Regions from separate parts of the Methylobacterium sp. ARG-1 genome, predicted to be linked through region 2. Evidence: predicted binding sites of a transcription regulator. Region 2 holds the regulator's gene; the other holds the start of a gene.
What was found. The regulator LexA, encoded in region 2, represses DNA repair genes until DNA is damaged. The targets are predictions, from matches to a motif close to TGTTCNNNNTGTGTTCNG.
Positions count from the first base shown of each region.

Region 1: a site for LexA is predicted at 3,580-3,597, ahead of AKJ13_RS17000 (PA0069 family radical SAM protein). Genes of this name have one in related genera too.

Region 1 covers NZ_LHCD01000017.1:32,434-39,278, forward strand. Annotated here, with positions in the region: gene AKJ13_RS16995 (methyl-accepting chemotaxis protein) at 1-2,089, opposite strand, end outside; gene AKJ13_RS17000 (PA0069 family radical SAM protein) at 2,441-3,556, opposite strand; gene AKJ13_RS17005 (hypothetical protein) at 3,709-4,239, shown strand; gene AKJ13_RS17010 (amino acid permease) at 4,378-5,832, shown strand; gene moaB (molybdenum cofactor biosynthesis protein B) at 5,822-6,379, opposite strand.
Region 2 covers NZ_LHCD01000001.1:1,219-10,224, forward strand. Annotated here, with positions in the region: gene AKJ13_RS00020 (biliverdin-producing heme oxygenase) at 1-518, opposite strand, end outside; gene lexA (transcriptional repressor LexA) at 808-1,527, shown strand; gene AKJ13_RS00030 (ComEC/Rec2 family competence protein) at 1,521-3,794, opposite strand; gene gltX (glutamate--tRNA ligase) at 3,960-5,381, shown strand; gene gltA (citrate synthase) at 5,696-6,985, shown strand; gene AKJ13_RS00045 (AlkA N-terminal domain-containing protein) at 7,006-7,947, shown strand; gene parC (DNA topoisomerase IV subunit A) at 7,958-9,006, opposite strand, start outside.

The DNA.
Region 1 (6,845 bases), on a different contig from region 2:
CGAGCTGCTCGGACTGGCGCGACAGCCCGGTGGCCGAGGCGAGGACCTGCTCGGCCGCCGCACCGGTCTGCCCGGCCGCCTGCGCCACGCCGGCGATGTTGCCGGTGACCTCCTGCGTGCCTGCTGTCGCCTGGGTGACGTTGCGGACGATCTCCCGCGTCGCCGCGCCCTGTTGCTCCACCGCGGCCGCGATCGTCGTCGCGACGGCGTTGATCTCCCGGATCCGGCCGGTGATCGCGCCGATCGCTCCCACGGCCTCGCCGGTGACGCCCTGGATCCGGCCGATCTGGCTGGCGATCTCCTCGGTCGCCTTGGCGGTCTGGCCGGCGAGTTCCTTGACCTCCGCCGCCACCACGGCGAAACCCCGTCCGGTCGCGCCAGCCCGCGCGGCCTCGATCGTGGCGTTGAGCGCCAGCAGGTTGGTCTGCGCGGCGATCGAGGCGATCAGCTGCACCACGTCGCCGACCCGGGCGGCGGCGGCGCTCAGCTCGGACACGAGGACGGCGGTCTGGTCGGACTCGCCGACCGCCCGTTGGGCCAGGGCCGTCGAGTCCTGCACCTGGCGACCGATCTCCTCGACGGTGCTGCCGAGCTGCTCGGCGGCGCTCGCCACGGTGTTGACGTTGGAGGCGGATTGCTCGGCCGCCGCCGCGACCGTGCCGGACTGGCTCGCGGTCTGCTGGGCGCTCGCGGTCATCTGCCAGGCCGTGGCCTGCAACTCGGCTGCCGCCGACGAGACCTGGGTGACGATGCCGGCGATCGCGGCCTCGAAGGTCTCGGCCATCTGGCGCATGACGGCCCGGCGCTGCCCCTCGGCACTGCGGCGCGCCTCCTCCGCCTCGGCTTCGAGCTGCCGGGTCCGGAGCAGGTTGTCCTTGAACACCTGGACGGCTTCGGCCATGGCGCCGATCTCGTCCCGGCGCTCCCGGGCCGGAACCACGACGGAGGCGTCCCCGTCGGCCAGGGCGCGCATCGCTCCGGTCATGCTGCGGATCGGCCGCAGCACCCGCCGGACCACGACCAGCGTACCAACCCCGGTCAGCAGCAGAGCGGCGATCAGGAACAGGGCCGTCCGCAACAGGGCGGCACGCGCCTCGTCGGTCAGCGCCCGGGCCCGGTCGACCAGCGCGTCGAGCGCGGCTGTGGCCAGGTCGGCGATCGTGTTCACCTCGGCGGTGTGCCGGATGCGCAGGTCGTCGATGGACAGGCCGGTCGGCCGGCCCTGCGAGAGCGCCTCCGTGGCGGCCCTGCGGCGCGCCTCGGCCTCGCCCTCGAAATTGTCGGCCTTCGCCTTGCGGACGGCGGCCCGAACCGTGTCCGATGCCTCGTCGGCGGCCGCCGCGACGACGCTGGACCAGGCGGCGGCCAGCCGCCCGCGCTCCTCGGCGGCGACGACGAGATCGGCCTGCGACCACGATGTGCCGGCGGCGACGGCGGATTCGATCCGCACGACCACGCCGCCGATCAGCGCCCGGGAGGCCCAGGCCGCGCGCTTCAGGTCGAGGTAATGCGCCAGGCTCGGGTCGCCGCGCGGGATGACGGCGTCGACCGCGTCGTTCGCGGCCAGGAAGGCGTCGAGCAACGCTTGCGACGCCTCGGCGGTGGCCGGCAGCGTGCCAGCGGGTCGCTGCGCCGCCGGAACCGCGAGGGCGGCATCGACCTGCGGGCGCAGCTTGAGCGTGGCCTCGTAGGCCCGCTGCAGCGGCTCGACCTTCGCCAGCACCGTGGGCGCATCCACCTCGCGGGCGAGCGTCGCGAGCTGGGCGAGACCGGTCGCGATGGTGGCGCGCTGGGCGGCGATCAGCGCCGCGTCCTTACCGGGAATCGGCTCGGCGGCCTTCAGGGCCTGGAGCGTGCGGCCCCGCTCCATGCGGATGGCCAGGAGATCCTTGAGAAGCGTCCGGCTCGCCTCGGTCAACGCCACCACGCGATGGCTCTGGTCCGCCCGAACCTGGGCGTCACGCAGGGTCGAAACCCCCGAGGCGATCAGCATGACGCTCATCGAGAACAGGGTCGCGCACAGGATCTTGCCGATCGTCAGGGTCGTGAGCTCGAAGCCGGCGAACGTTAAGGGTTGCCCACGAGACATCGGAAGCGGTTCCATCAAGATGAAAAAACGTTGCCGGATGATTTTCGATCCTGTTTTAGAAAACCTCTAAAGATCTATCAGCGGCATAATCTCTCTGGATCCGAACCATGACGTTTGCAACACGAATGTGTGACACTTTCCATTGGTAAATACTGCACCGCAGGAATTGCTTTGCCCTCGAAATGCGCCCGCCATCTCCCTTGAAACGGATGCAGGCACGGCCATCATTGAGTAGCCCATCGGCTGAGATCTGATTCTCCCAGCGGAATCGGTTTCGGGAGCGGAGGCCGACTTTCGTGCGGCCGGTACCGCAACGGCAATCGCTCCCGCGGAACCCGGAGGAGCGTCCCGTCAGAACAGCGCGAGTTGCGCCCCCGGCTTGCGGAACGCCGCCTCGTTCAGGGCCATCCGCCCGAAGGCGAAGCCGAGCCGGCCGCCGGCGAGACGAACCCGCTGGCCGATCATCTCGGCATAGGCCCCCTCCCCGCGGAAGCGGTGGCCGAAGCGGGGATCGTTCTCGCGGCCGCCCCGGGCCTGGCTCAGCAGCGCGAAGGCCCGGGCCCGACGCTCGGGATAGTGCTCGGCGAACCAGTCGGCCACGAGGTCGGCGACCTCGCCCGGCAGGCGCAGCAAAGCATGGCCGATGCGGCTCGCGCCGTTCTCCCGGGCGCGGGCCAGGATCGCCTCGATTTCGTGGTCGGTCAGCCCTGGGATGATCGGCGAGACGTTGACCATCACGGGCACGCCGGCCTCGCTCAGGCGCCGCATCGCGGAGAGCCGCTTCTCCGGCCGGGGCGCCCGCGGGTCGAGCCGTCGGGCGAGGTGCGGATCCAGCGTCGGCAGCGAGACGGCCACCAGCACGAGGTTCTCGGCCGCCATCTCGGCCAGGATGTCGAGGTCGCGCAGCACGAGGTCGGACTTGGTGGTGATGCCGACAGGATGGCGGGCCTCCCTCAGCACTTCCAGCACGGCGCGGGTGATGCGGTGCTCCCGCTCCACCGGCTGGTAGGGATCGGTGGCGGTACCGAGCGCGATCGTCGCCGGCCGGTAGCCCGGCGCAGCGATCTCGCGTGCCAGGACCCGGGCGGCGTCGGGCTTGGCGACGATTCGCGATTCGAAGTCGAGCCCCGGCGACAGACCGAGCCAGGCATGGGTCGGCCGCGCGTAGCAGTAGATGCAGCCGTGCTCGCAGCCGCGATACGGGTTGACCGACCGGTCGAACGGGATGTCCGGCGAGGTATTGCGGGCGATGATCCGCGCCGTGCGCTCAAGGGTGACCTGGGTGCGCAGGGCGGCGGGGGCATCCGCCTCCCAATCGCCGTCCTGGATGTCCTCGCGCGCGGCGGCGTCGTAGCGGCTCGTGGGATTGGCCGTAGCGCCGCGCCCGCGCCGAGCCTCCAGAGGCCGCGCGCTCGGGCCGAGCCGCAGGGACGCCTCGGGGGTGGATCCGCTCGGACTCTCTGCCATGTCGCGCCGCCTTGTGCCCTGAACGGAACATAGCGCGAACATAGACGTGGCCAACGCCTTAATTTCAGGCAAACGCGCCCGCGCGCCAGCTTCGATGCCCGGCATCACTGCCGAGATGCGGCGCAGCGGTTTACCGCCGCGCAAAATCGTCTATGGGCGCGCTCATGCTCTCCGCCGTGACCTATCTGGCCGATCCGGCCGATCCGGACGCGATCGACCGCCTGGCCGACACGCTCAGCGTGCTCGTATCGGGCGTCGCCGGCGGCTTGATCGGCGACGCGGTGATCGTGACCGGCCGGGAGAGCGAGGCGGCCGCCGCCATCGCGGACGCCACCGGGGCGACCCTGGTGCTGCATCGCGGCGTGAGCCCCTATGCGGCCGGCGCCGCGGCGGCCCGGCGGGACTGGGTACTGTGCCTGGAGGCCGGCGACGTCCCGGCGGAGGGCTGGATTCGCACCCTCGACCGCTTCGTCGGCACGGCCCGGCCGGAGACCGGGCTCGGCCGCCTGCACCGCCCGGCCGCGGGCTGGATCGCCGGTCTGGTCGGCCGCATCGAAGCCGTTCTTGGCGCCCGGCGGGCCCGGCCCGGCGACGTGGTGCGGCGGGACGCGCTGCAAGCCGGCGCGGTGTTCGCGCCACGCCTCAAGGTCAGGCCGCTGATCGCCCGGATCGACCGGCCCTGATCGACAGAATGTCGCAGCTCGACTTGCCGTTATCCGCGCACGCGCGGTGAAATTCCCTGGTGCGATGGCAGAAAACTTGCTGAACTGGAGCTTATAGGCGAGCGCTGCACCCGTTGCGCTGCAGGGAAGGATGCGCCGATGGACTCCTCGGGCCTGATGGGGCGGAAGTCCGTCGACGACATCCTGGAGAGCGGCGAGGGCGAGCAGCAGCTCTCGAAGACGCTCGGGGCGCTCTCGATCACCGCGATGGGGATCGGGGCGATCATCGGCGCCGGCATCTTCGTGCTCACCGGCACCGCGGCGGCACAGTATGCCGGGCCCGGCATCATGCTGTCCTTCGTGCTCGGTGGCATCGCCTGCGCGTTCGTCGGCCTCTGCTATTCCGAGATGGCGGCGCTGATCCCGGTGGCCGGGTCGAGCTACACCTATACCTACGCGACGCTGGGCGAGTTCTTCGCCTGGCTGATCGGCTGGGACCTGATCCTCGAATACGCCATGGGCGCCGCGACGGTGGCGGTGGGCTGGTCGGGCTACATCACGAGCCTGCTGAAGGATGTCGGCATCGTGATCCCGGCCCGGTTCGCGCACGCGCCGGGGACGGCGATCGACGGCGGCGGCACCGCCCTGTTCAACCTGCCGGCCGTGGTGATCGTGGCGCTGATCACGATCCTGCTGATGCGCGGCACCAAGGAATCGGCGCGGTTCAACAACATCATGGTGGCGGTCAAGCTCACCGTGGTGGTCGCGTTCATCGCGCTGGGCTGGGGCCATGTCGACACGGCGCATTGGAGCCCGCTGATCCCGCCGAACGAGGGGAGCTTCGGGCAGTACGGCTATAGCGGCATCCTGCGCGGCGCCGGCGTGGTCTTCTTCGCCTTCATCGGCTTCGACGCGGTCTCCACCGCCGCCCAGGAAGCGCGCAAGCCGCAGAAGGACATGCCGATCGGCATCCTCGGCTCGCTCGCCGTCTGCACGATCCTCTACGTGCTCGTGGCCGCCGTCCTGACCGGGCTGGTGCCGTACAAGGAGCTGAACGTTCCCGACCCGATCGCCAAGGGGGTCGATGCCATCGGCATCGGCTGGTTCGCGTTGCTGATCAAGCTGGGGGCGCTCACCGGCCTGACCACGGTGATCCTGGTCCTGCTCTACGGCCAGAGCCGAATCTTCTTCACCATGGCCAATGACGGGCTGCTGCCGAAGCTGTTCGCCCATGTCCATCCGACCTACCAGACGCCCTATCGCAGCCAGGCGCTGATCGGCGCTGCGGTCGCCCTCGTGGCGGCGCTGGTGCCGATCCACATCCTCGGCGAGATGGTCAGCATCGGCACGCTCGCCGCCTTCATCCTGGTCTGCGGCTCGGTGATCCACCTGCGCCGGACCGACCGGCACATGAAGCGGCCGTTCCGGACCCCGGCGGTGCCGGTGGTGCCCATCCTCGGCATCCTGTTCTGCCTGCTGCTGATGGTCGGATTGCCCCTCGACACCTGGCTGCGCCTGGTGATCTGGATGGCGATCGGGCTGGTCATCTACTTCTTCTACGGACGCAGGCACTCGGTGCTGCGCCGCAAGGAGGGCAACGCCGTCACGCCGTGATGCTGGCGCCGCGCCGCAGGTGCTCGTCGAGCCGCGGCATGATCTCGACGAAGTTGCAGGGGCGGTGCCGGTAATCGAGTTGCTGCGCCAGGATGCCGTCCCAGGCGTCCCGGCACGCCCCCGGCGAGCCCGGCAGCACGAACACGTACGTCGCCTGCGCGACCCCGGCCGTGGCCCGGGATTGCAGGGTCGAGGTGCCGATCTTGTCGTACGAGATCCGGTGGAACACCGCCGAGAAGCCGTCCATCCGCTTCTCGAACAGCGGCTCCAGCGCCTCGGGAGTCACGTCGCGGCCGGTGAATCCGGTGCCGCCCGTGGTGATCACCACGTCGACCGCCGGATCGCGCAGCCATGCCTCGACCTGTTCTCGGATCGCCGGGATCTCGTCCGGCACGATGGCCCGGGCCGCGAGCCGATGGCCTGCGTCGGTGAGGCGCTGGCTCAGGGTATCGCCTGAGCGGTCATCCGCCATGCGGCGGGTGTCCGAGACGGTGAGCACCGCGATTCCCAGCGGGATGAAGCGGCGTGAATCGGGCTGATCGGCCATCGTGGGTTCTCCGAACTCGAGCCGGGATATGGGCCGCCGCCCCGCGCTTGTCGCCCCCTCGGCCACGGGCCGCCGAATCAGCAATGGGGATGTAGGCGCCACTCCCGAGGCCGATTTCTTGAGGCCTCCGTCCGATACGCCGAACCATTGCGGCCCGTTCGCCCGCTTTCGTCTGCGCCGGCATCGCACCTATGAACCCGGGTCAGCCGGTAAGCGCTCCGGAACAAAGCGAAAGCGCCACACGCAGATGTTTTTAGAATGAAACTATTTTCAGCAGATGCAATCAGAGAGATCCATCACGAAATCGTGCTCCCTGTGGAAAAATGAGACATCTCTCCATCAATACGGCGCACCCTATCCCATAAAACCGCAGACAAGACTGAATCCATCAGGCCCGCTCTATCCAAGTGGCATGCCGCACCGCTATGTCAAATCATCGCCCCAACAATATGATATTGGAAACAGG
Region 2 (9,006 bases):
GCGAGCGCGATCCGGTCGAGCGCGGTGGTGAATTGCCGCCAGTGCAGCCCGCGACCGTCCGGATGCCCGGCGAGGTGGCGGGCGCCGTGGCCCTCCGAGAGGCCGAGCTTCCGGGCTTCCTTGATCAGGATGGCCGCGCCGAGATTCGAGCCCTCCGCGACGTAGAGCCAGCCGAGCCCGGCCACGGGATCGATCGCGTCCCCGTCCTCCGCGGCTACGTCGGGGATCCGGCCGGCCACGTCGCGCAGATCCTGCGCGATCAGGGCGAGACGGCGCCTCCCGTCGAGATCGGGCAGGACGAAGCCCAGCGCGCCGTCGCGATAGAGCGGATCGACGCGTGTATGGAATCGGTATTGGACCTGCAGGAACAGCGCGTACCGTTCGAGGCTCGCGAAGGGCTGGCGTGCCATGACCCGCCGGTCGAGCTGATCATGGGCCGCTGCCGTCGCAGACCGCAGGCGCTTCACGCGGCTGCCCGGTTCGACAATATCGGATGTTGAGACGTCCATTCGACCCATGTCTTGATGGGGCACTCGACCGTTCCAGGCGGTCGAGGCCTATTCTGTCCGGGGCGAGGTCGGGACCTCGCCGTCCGGCACGAACCTTCATAGCGTCCGGACCATTCGATGCGATTCAGGTCACCGTGAGGCCGATGGGCAGAGTGCGCAGGCTTGCGCGACAGGGCGCGTCGGCCCATCAAGCTTGGCCGGATCAGGCTTGCGGAACACTTGCGGAACGTTTAACGTGTTCGTGATTTGTTTCCGAGGCCGCGCCGATGCGGTCCGCCAAGCCGCGAGTCCCCCGTCGATGCTCACGCGCAAGCAATTGGACCTCCTGCGTTTCATCCAGAGCCGCATGCAGGAATGCGGCGTCCCGCCCTCGTTCGACGAGATGAAGGACGCCCTCGATCTGAAGTCCAAGTCGGGCATCCACCGGCTGATCACGGCCTTGGAGGAGCGCGGCTTCCTGCGGCGCCTGCCGAATCGGGCGCGGGCCATTGAGGTGATCCGCATTCCCGAGAGCCTGTCGCAGGCAGCCCCGCCGCCCGCCGAGCCCCGCCGCTTCACCCCGAGCGTGGTCGAAGGTGGCAAGTCCAAGCTGCCGCCTCAACCCGCGACCACCCGGATGATCGATGATGGCGGGCGCGCCATCTCGATTCCGGTGATGGGCCGGATCGCGGCCGGTACGCCGGTCTCGGCGATCCAGAACCAGAGCCACGCCATCACCATGTCGCCGGACTTCCTGGCCGGCGGCGAGCATTACGCCCTCGAAGTGCGCGGCGATTCGATGGTGGATGCCGGCATCCTAGACGGCGACCTCGTGGTGATCCGCAAGCAGGACACGGCCAATACCGGCGACATCATCGTGGCGCTGATCGACGACGAGGAGGCCACGCTGAAGCGCCTGCGTCGCCGCGGCTCCTCGATCGCCCTGGAAGCCGCCAACCCGGCCTACGAGACCCGCGTGCTGGGTCCCGACCGGGTCCAGATCCAGGGCCGGCTCGTCAGCCTCGTCCGCCGCTACTGAAGCGGCTCGGTCGGCGCGTCGCCGGGCGTGGCGTCGGGACCGGCAGCGTCGGGCTCGGGCGGGATCGGGGTGCCGGGAGCGGGCGTTTCGGTCCGCTGCTCCGGTGACGGCCCAGCACCGGGGGACGGTCGCCAGGGAACGGAGCGGCCCTCATCATGGGCATAGCGAACCGTGAATCCCTCGCGGTCGGCCCGAAGGGCGACGGCGCCGTGGGCGGCGAGCGCCCGGCGGTCGATCACCAGTGGTGCGTGGCAGGTCGGCGGCGCGGCGAGCCGGGTAATTAGCACCGCCGCCCGGGCGCAATCCTCTGCGAAGGCGCGCCGGTCGCGGACCAGGGCGATGGCGCGGCCATCCGGCAGGCGCGCGGTGCAGCCGAGACGGTCGCAGCGTCCGCTCTGCGCGACACCGCCGATCACGGTTTTGGCCGACCGGCCGTCGCCATCCGCCTTGAGCCACTGCTCCAGCACGAAGGCCGAGGGGCTGCCCAGCGCCGCCAGGCGCCCATCGGTCCCGCGCACGGCCGCACCGCCGCCCTGCCGGTCGATATAGAGGTCGAAGCGGTCCGGCATCGCGGCGAGGCCGAGCCCCAGCAGGGCGGGCGGCAGGGCGAGCCAGCGCAGCCGCGAGACCGGGAGCGTGGCCAGGAGCAGCCCCGCCGCCAGCAGCACCAGCGCGCCGGTGCCGAAAGCCGGCAGCACCAGGGTGGCCCGATCGAAGCCGGCGATCCATTCGGCGATCGCCAGCATGCCGCCCACCGCCTGCCCCATCAGCCACCAGACCGGCCGGTCGAGGGCGAAGGGATAGGCCAGGATCCCGATCACCGCCGCGGGCATCACCACCAGCGAGACGAGCGGCAGGGTCAGGGCGTTGCCGATCAGCCCGAACGGCTGGATCGTCTGGAAATGGTAGGTGGCGAATGGCGCGGTGGCGATCTGTGCCACCAGCGTCGTCGCCAGGGTACCGGTCACGGCCGAGATCCCGTCGCCGATGAGCCGCTCGATCCGGCCTGCCCCCGGCCGCCGGAACAGGCCTCCGTCGATCAGCCGCGCGCAGGCGATCAGCCCGGCCACCGCCCCGAACGACATCTGGAAGCTCGGCCCTAGAAGCCCCTCGGGCTCCCGTGCCAGGGCGATCAAAGCGGCGAGCGCCAGGTTGCGCATCGACAGGGCCGGTCGGTCGACCAGGATCGCACCCAGCATGATCAGGGTCATGATCAGCGAGCGCTCGGCGGCGATGTCCCAGCCCGAGAAGGCGCAATAGGCGGTGACGCCCAGCATCGCGAACCCGGCGGCGATCTTCTTGATCGGCCAGACCAGGGCGCAGAACGGGATGAGAGCCAGGACCGCCCGCACCAGCCAGAACACCACGCCGGCGGCCAGCACCATGTGGAGGCCCGAGATGGAGACGACGTGATAGATGCCGGCGGCCCGGAGTGCGTCGTTGGCGGCCGGTCCGATCAGCCCACGCTTGCCCGTCACCAGCGCCGCCGCCACCGCCCCCGCCTGGCCGCCCTCGGCCTGCGCGATCCGGCGCGTCAGCGCGTTGCGGGCCTCGTCCAGCAGGGCCGCGAGCCGCAGGCCTAGCGGCGGCGGTGCGGGCGGCGCCCGAACCGTGATCGCGCCGATCAGCGAACCCACCGCACCGATTCCCTGGAAGTAGGCATCCCGGGCGAAGTCGTAGCCGCCGGGTCGTGCCGCCTCGGGCGGCGGTAGCAATCGTGCCGTGGCGGCGATGAAATCCCCGGGCCGCAGGGGCGGTGCCTTCCGGAATGAGACCCGAACCCGGTGCGGCGTCGCCGGCGGATCGAGGCCGGCGAAGCTCTCGACCCGGATCACGAGCCGGGCACCGACCTCGCGCTCGTCCAGCGCTTCGATCATTCCGGTGAGCGGCCCGATGGTGGTCCGGGACAGGATCGGGGCCGCCACCTGCCCGACCCGCCAGGTCGCCGCGGCGAAGCCGAGGAATCCGGTAGCCAGCGCCAGCGCGAGAGCCAGACTCCCCGGCCGCGCGCCCAGGAACGGCACCGGCGCGAGCGCCAGCGCCGCCCCGACGAGCGGCGCGGCGAGAAATGGCGTCCCGTCGGCGCCCGCGAAGAACACCAGGATCCCGGTGCCGAACGCCACCGCCAGCCAGGGGAACAGGCGGCGCTGCTCGACCTCCCGGGCGAGGCCGCCGGCAAACCAGTCGCGCAGCGCCGGCGCCAACGCGGGGCGCGGGCCGGCGAGCGCCACCGCGCCGCCCGCCAGCCTCGCGCCGATCCGCCGCATCCGCCCTCGCCTCGCGCCGGGCGACTCAGCTCCGGCGGGGGATTCTTAACGCACCCCTCGGCCCGTGCTACAGCGCGTACTTCGTGCTACGGGCGCCACTTGGTGCGACGGGCGCCGCCCGAATGCCCCGCCCCCTCGCCCTCCGCCCCCGAACATATCGGCCCGATGTCCTCAGCCGTCGTCACGCGCTTCGCCCCCTCGCCCACCGGCTACCTCCATATCGGAGGAGCCCGCACGGCTTTGTTCAACTGGCTCTATGCCCGTCACACGGGCGGCAAGATGCTGCTGCGCATCGAGGATACCGACCGGGAACGCTCGACCAAGGGCGCGATCCACGCGATCCTCGACGGCCTGTCCTGGCTCGGCCTCGACTGGGACGGGGACGTGGTTTTCCAGTTCGCCCGGGCCGAGCGCCACCGCGCGGTCGCCGAGGAGCTGCTGGCCGCCGGCCGCGCCTATCATTGCTACGCCTCCGCGGAGGAGCTCACGCAGATGCGCGAGACCGCCCGGGCCGAGGGCCGCGCCCCGCGCTACGACGGGCGCTGGCGTGACCGCGACCCGTCCGAGGCGCCCGCCGGGGTCAAGCCGGTGATCCGGCTGCGCGCGCCCACCGAGGGCGAGACGGTGGTCGAGGACGCCGTGCAGGGCCGGGTGACCTGGGCCAACCGCGATCTCGACGACCTCGTGCTGCTGCGCTCGGACGGCACGCCGACCTACATGCTCGCCGTCGTGGTCGACGACCACGACATGGGCGTCACCCAGATCATCCGCGGCGACGACCACCTCACCAATGCCGCGCGCCAGAGCCAGATCTTCTCCGCGCTCGGCTGGGACATCCCCAAGATGGCCCATATCCCGCTGATCCACGGTGCCGACGGCGCCAAGCTGTCCAAGCGCCACGGCGCTCTGGGCGTCGAGGCCTATCGCGACCTCGGCTACCTGCCGGCGGCCCTGCGCAATTACCTGGTGCGGCTGGGCTGGAGCCACGGCGACCAGGAGGTCTTCTCCACCGAGGAGATGATCGCGGCCTTCGACCTGCGCGCGGTGGGGCGCTCGGCGGCGCGGTTCGACTTCGCCAAGCTCGCCAACCTCAACGGGCTCTACATCCGCGGCAGCGCCGATGCCGATCTGGTCGCCGCGATCGAGACGATCCTGCCCAATGTCGGCCCTGAGCGCGGCCTTCCGGCGACGCTCCAGCCCGACCTGAAGGACAAGCTGACCCAGGCCATGCCGGGCCTGAAGGAGCGGGCCAAGACGCTGATCGAGCTCCTCGACAGCGCCTATTACCTCACCGCCCAGCGCCCCCTGGCACTCGACGACAAGGCCCGGGCGCTCCTCTCCGACGAGGGCCGGGCGCGCCTCGCCGGCGTGCTGCCGGCCCTCGAAGCCTTGCCCGACTGGAGCGCGGCCGCCACCGAGGGCGCCGTGCGCCAGTATGCGGAGACCGCCGGGTGCAAGCTCGGGCAGGTGGCCCAGCCGCTGCGAGCCGCGCTCACCGGGCGGACCACCTCCCCGCCCCTGTTCGACGTGATGGCCGTGCTCGGCCGGGCCGAGACCCTGGCCCGCCTCGGGGATCAGGTGGCCTGACGCATCGTCCCGAAGGCGAGCGTCTTTCGGGCCACGACGATGCGCATTGCGAAACCCGGCCGGCTCGCCCGGGATATGAAATCGGGGATGATCCGGTCGCGCTGATCGGGCGACCGGGAACTGCGGGCGCCGGGTTGGATTTCGCTTGGCGAAGGGGGCGGGTTGTCACCCACCCCGTTGCTGCTGCACTGCCGTTTGGGTAACCCATGGCGCGTGAGCACCCGCAACATAACGCGGCGTGCTCCGGCCCCGGGGTCGCCTCGGGCAACCCGAGGCCGGCATCCGCCACGTCGCCAGAGAAGGGTCCACGTTCCATGAGCGCATCCAGCACCATCACCGTGGACGGCAAGGAGATCGAACTGCCGGTCAAATCCGGCACCATCGGCCCGGACGTCATCGATATCGGCAAGCTCTACGCCAAGACCGGCGCCTTCACCTTCGACCCGGGCTTCACCTCGACGGCCTCGTGCGAATCGAAGATCACCTACATCGACGGTGACGAGGGCGTGCTGCTCTACCGCGGCTACCCGATCGAGCAGCTCGCCGAGAAGGGCGACTTCCTCGAGACCTGCTACCTGATGCTGTTCGGCACCCTGCCGACCGCGGCCCAGAAGGCTGATTTCGACTACCGGGTCACGCGCCACACCATGGTGCACGACCAGATGAACCGGTTCTTCACGGGCTTCCGCCGCGACGCCCACCCGATGGCCGTGATGGTGGCCTCGGTCGGCGCGCTCTCGGCCTTCTACCACGACTCGACCGACATCACGGACGAGAGCCAGCGGATGATCGCGTCGATCCGCATGATCGCCAAGATGCCGACGCTGGCCGCGATGGCCTACAAGTATTCCATCGGCCAGCCCTTCGTGTATCCGAAGAACGACCTCGACTACACCTCGAACTTCCTGCGGATGTGTTACGCGGTGCCGTGCGAGGAGTACGAGGTCAACCCGGTCTTCGCCAAGGCGCTGGACAAGATCTTCATCCTCCACGCCGACCACGAGCAGAACGCCTCGACCTCCACCGTGCGGCTCGCGGGCTCCTCGGGCGCGAACCCGTTCGCCTGCATCGCGGCCGGCATCGCCTGCCTGTGGGGGCCGGCCCATGGCGGCGCCAACGAGGCCGCGCTGAAGATGCTGATGGAGATCGGCACGCCCGAGAACGTCGGCAAGTACGTCGCCAAGGCCAAGGACAAGAACGACCCGTTCCGCCTGATGGGCTTCGGCCACCGGGTCTACAAGAACTACGACCCGCGCGCCCGCATCATGCAGAGCACCACGCACCAGGTGCTGAAGGAGCTCGGCAAGACCGAGGATCCGCTGCTGCACGTCGCCATGGAGCTGGAGCAGATCGCCCTCAAGGACGAGTACTTCATCGAGAAGAAGCTCTACCCGAACATCGATTTCTACTCGGGCATCACCCTCAAGGCGATGGGCTTCCCGACCGACATGTTCACCGTACTGTTCGCGGTGGCGCGCACGGTCGGCTGGATCGCGCAATGGGCCGAGATGATCGAGGACCCGATGCAGAAGATCGGCCGTCCGCGCCAGCTCTATGTCGGTCCGACCCAGCGCGACTACGTGCCGGTGGACCAGCGCGGCTGAGACGGCCCATCGACCCCGACGTGACCCCTGGGGCGGCCGAAGGGCCGCCCCTCTCGTTTGCGCCCGCCGGCGGGCCGCTCGTCACCCTCAGCCTTCCCTGTCGGCCGCCCTACGATTGGGCGTCGATCCGCGCCTTCCTGGCGAAGCGGGCGATCCTCGGGGTCGAATCGGCCGAGACCGGCGACCAGATCTATGCACGCACGGTCTGCATCGGCGGCCGGCCCGGCATCGTCGCGGTCGCGTTCGGCGACGATGCGCTGCACGCGACGCTCCACGGCTTCGACTCAAGCTCTGAACCGGAGATCGCCGCGCGCCTGCGCCGCCTGTTCGATTGCGATGCCGACCCGGCGGCGATCGCTGCCTGCCTGTCCCGGGACCCGACTCTGTCGGACTTGGTGGCGGCCCGCCCAGGATTGCGCCTGCCGGGCGCCTGGGACCCGTTCGAGACCGGCTGCCGGGCGATCCTCGGCCAGCAGGTGTCGGTCGCCGCCGCGATCCGGCTCGCCGGGAAACTGGTCGCGGCCTTCGGGACGCCCCTGGCGGAGCCGGTCGGTCCCCTGACCCACGTCTTCCCGACACCGGCTCAGCTGGTCGAAGCCGATGTGGCACTCGCCCTGAACATGCCCCGCTCCCGCGGCGCGGCGATCCGGGCACTGGCGGCGGCGGCACTCGCCGATCCGGACCTGTTCGCCCCCGCCGGGACCCTGGAGGCGGCGGTGCTGCGCTTCACGGCGATTCGCGGAATCGGTCCCTGGACGGCCCAGTACATCGCCATGCGGGCGCTCAAGCTGCCGGACGCGCTACCGGTGGGCGATGTCGGCCTGCTGCGCGCCCTCGAGACCGGCACCGGCCGCCCGAGCCCGGCCGCGCTCCTCGCCCGGGCCGAAGCTTGGCGGCCGTTCCGGGCCTACGCGGCCCAGCATCTCTGGGCCGCGGACGAGGTTCTTCCGCGCGCGGGGTGACGACGCCTCCTCAGCGCCCGAACCGCTCGAATTTCGGGAAGCTGCGCGCCATCATCAGGCCGACCTCGCCGCGATGGCCGAGCCACTTCTCCAGCACCGCTGCGTTGGCCAGCCGCCCCTCGGCCGAGCCGTCCTGCCAGGGCAGGCCGTCCGTCAGCTTGAAGACGTGCGCGTCCGTGAGGCCACCGCTGCGGCAGCGCTGGAGGCGGACGCCCTTGCCGCGGGAGAGTTCAGCCACCTCCGAGATCGGGAAGATCAGCAGCAGCTTCTCGGTATTCACCACCGCCACGTGATCGCCGTCGGCCGGGACGAGCACCACGGCGGTCGCGTCCCCGTCCAGGCCGAGCACGCCCTTGCCCTTGCGGGTGTTGGCCACCAGCGCGTCGGAAGGCGCCACGAAGCCGCGCCCGTCCGAGCCGGCGATGAGCAGCTTGGTCTCCGGCTTGTAAGGCAGCGCCGCCACCACCTCGGTGCCGTCGTCGAGATCGACCATCAGGCGCACCGGATCGCCGAAGCCGCGGCCGCCGGGCAGCTTGGAGGCCTCGATGGTGAAGACCTTGCCGTTCGAGGCGAGCAGCAGGATCTTCTGGGTGGTCTCGCTCGGGAAGGCGATCTTCAGCCCGTCATCGCCCTTGAAGGCGACGCCCGAGAGGTCGGAGACGTGGCCCTTCAAGGCCCGGATCCAGCCCTTGTTCGAGACGATCACGGTGATCGGCTCACGCTCGACCAGGGCCGCGGTGAAGTCGATGCCGCCGACATCGGGCGGGCTCGCGAGCGTCGTCCGGCGCTTGCCGAGCTTGGTCTCGGGCCCGAACGTCTTCTTCACGGCGCGGATCTGCGCCTGGATCGTCTTCCACTGCGCCGGTTCTGAGGCCAGGAGCGCATCGAGCTCGGCCTTCTCGGCGGTGAGCGCGTCCAGCTCGCGCTTCAGCTCCATCTCCTCCAGCTTGCGCAAGCTGCGCAGGCGGGTGTCGAGGATCGCGTTGGCCTGGACCTCGGTCAGCTCGAACCGGGCCATCAGGGCCGGCTTCGGCTCGTCCTCCTCACGGATGATGCGGA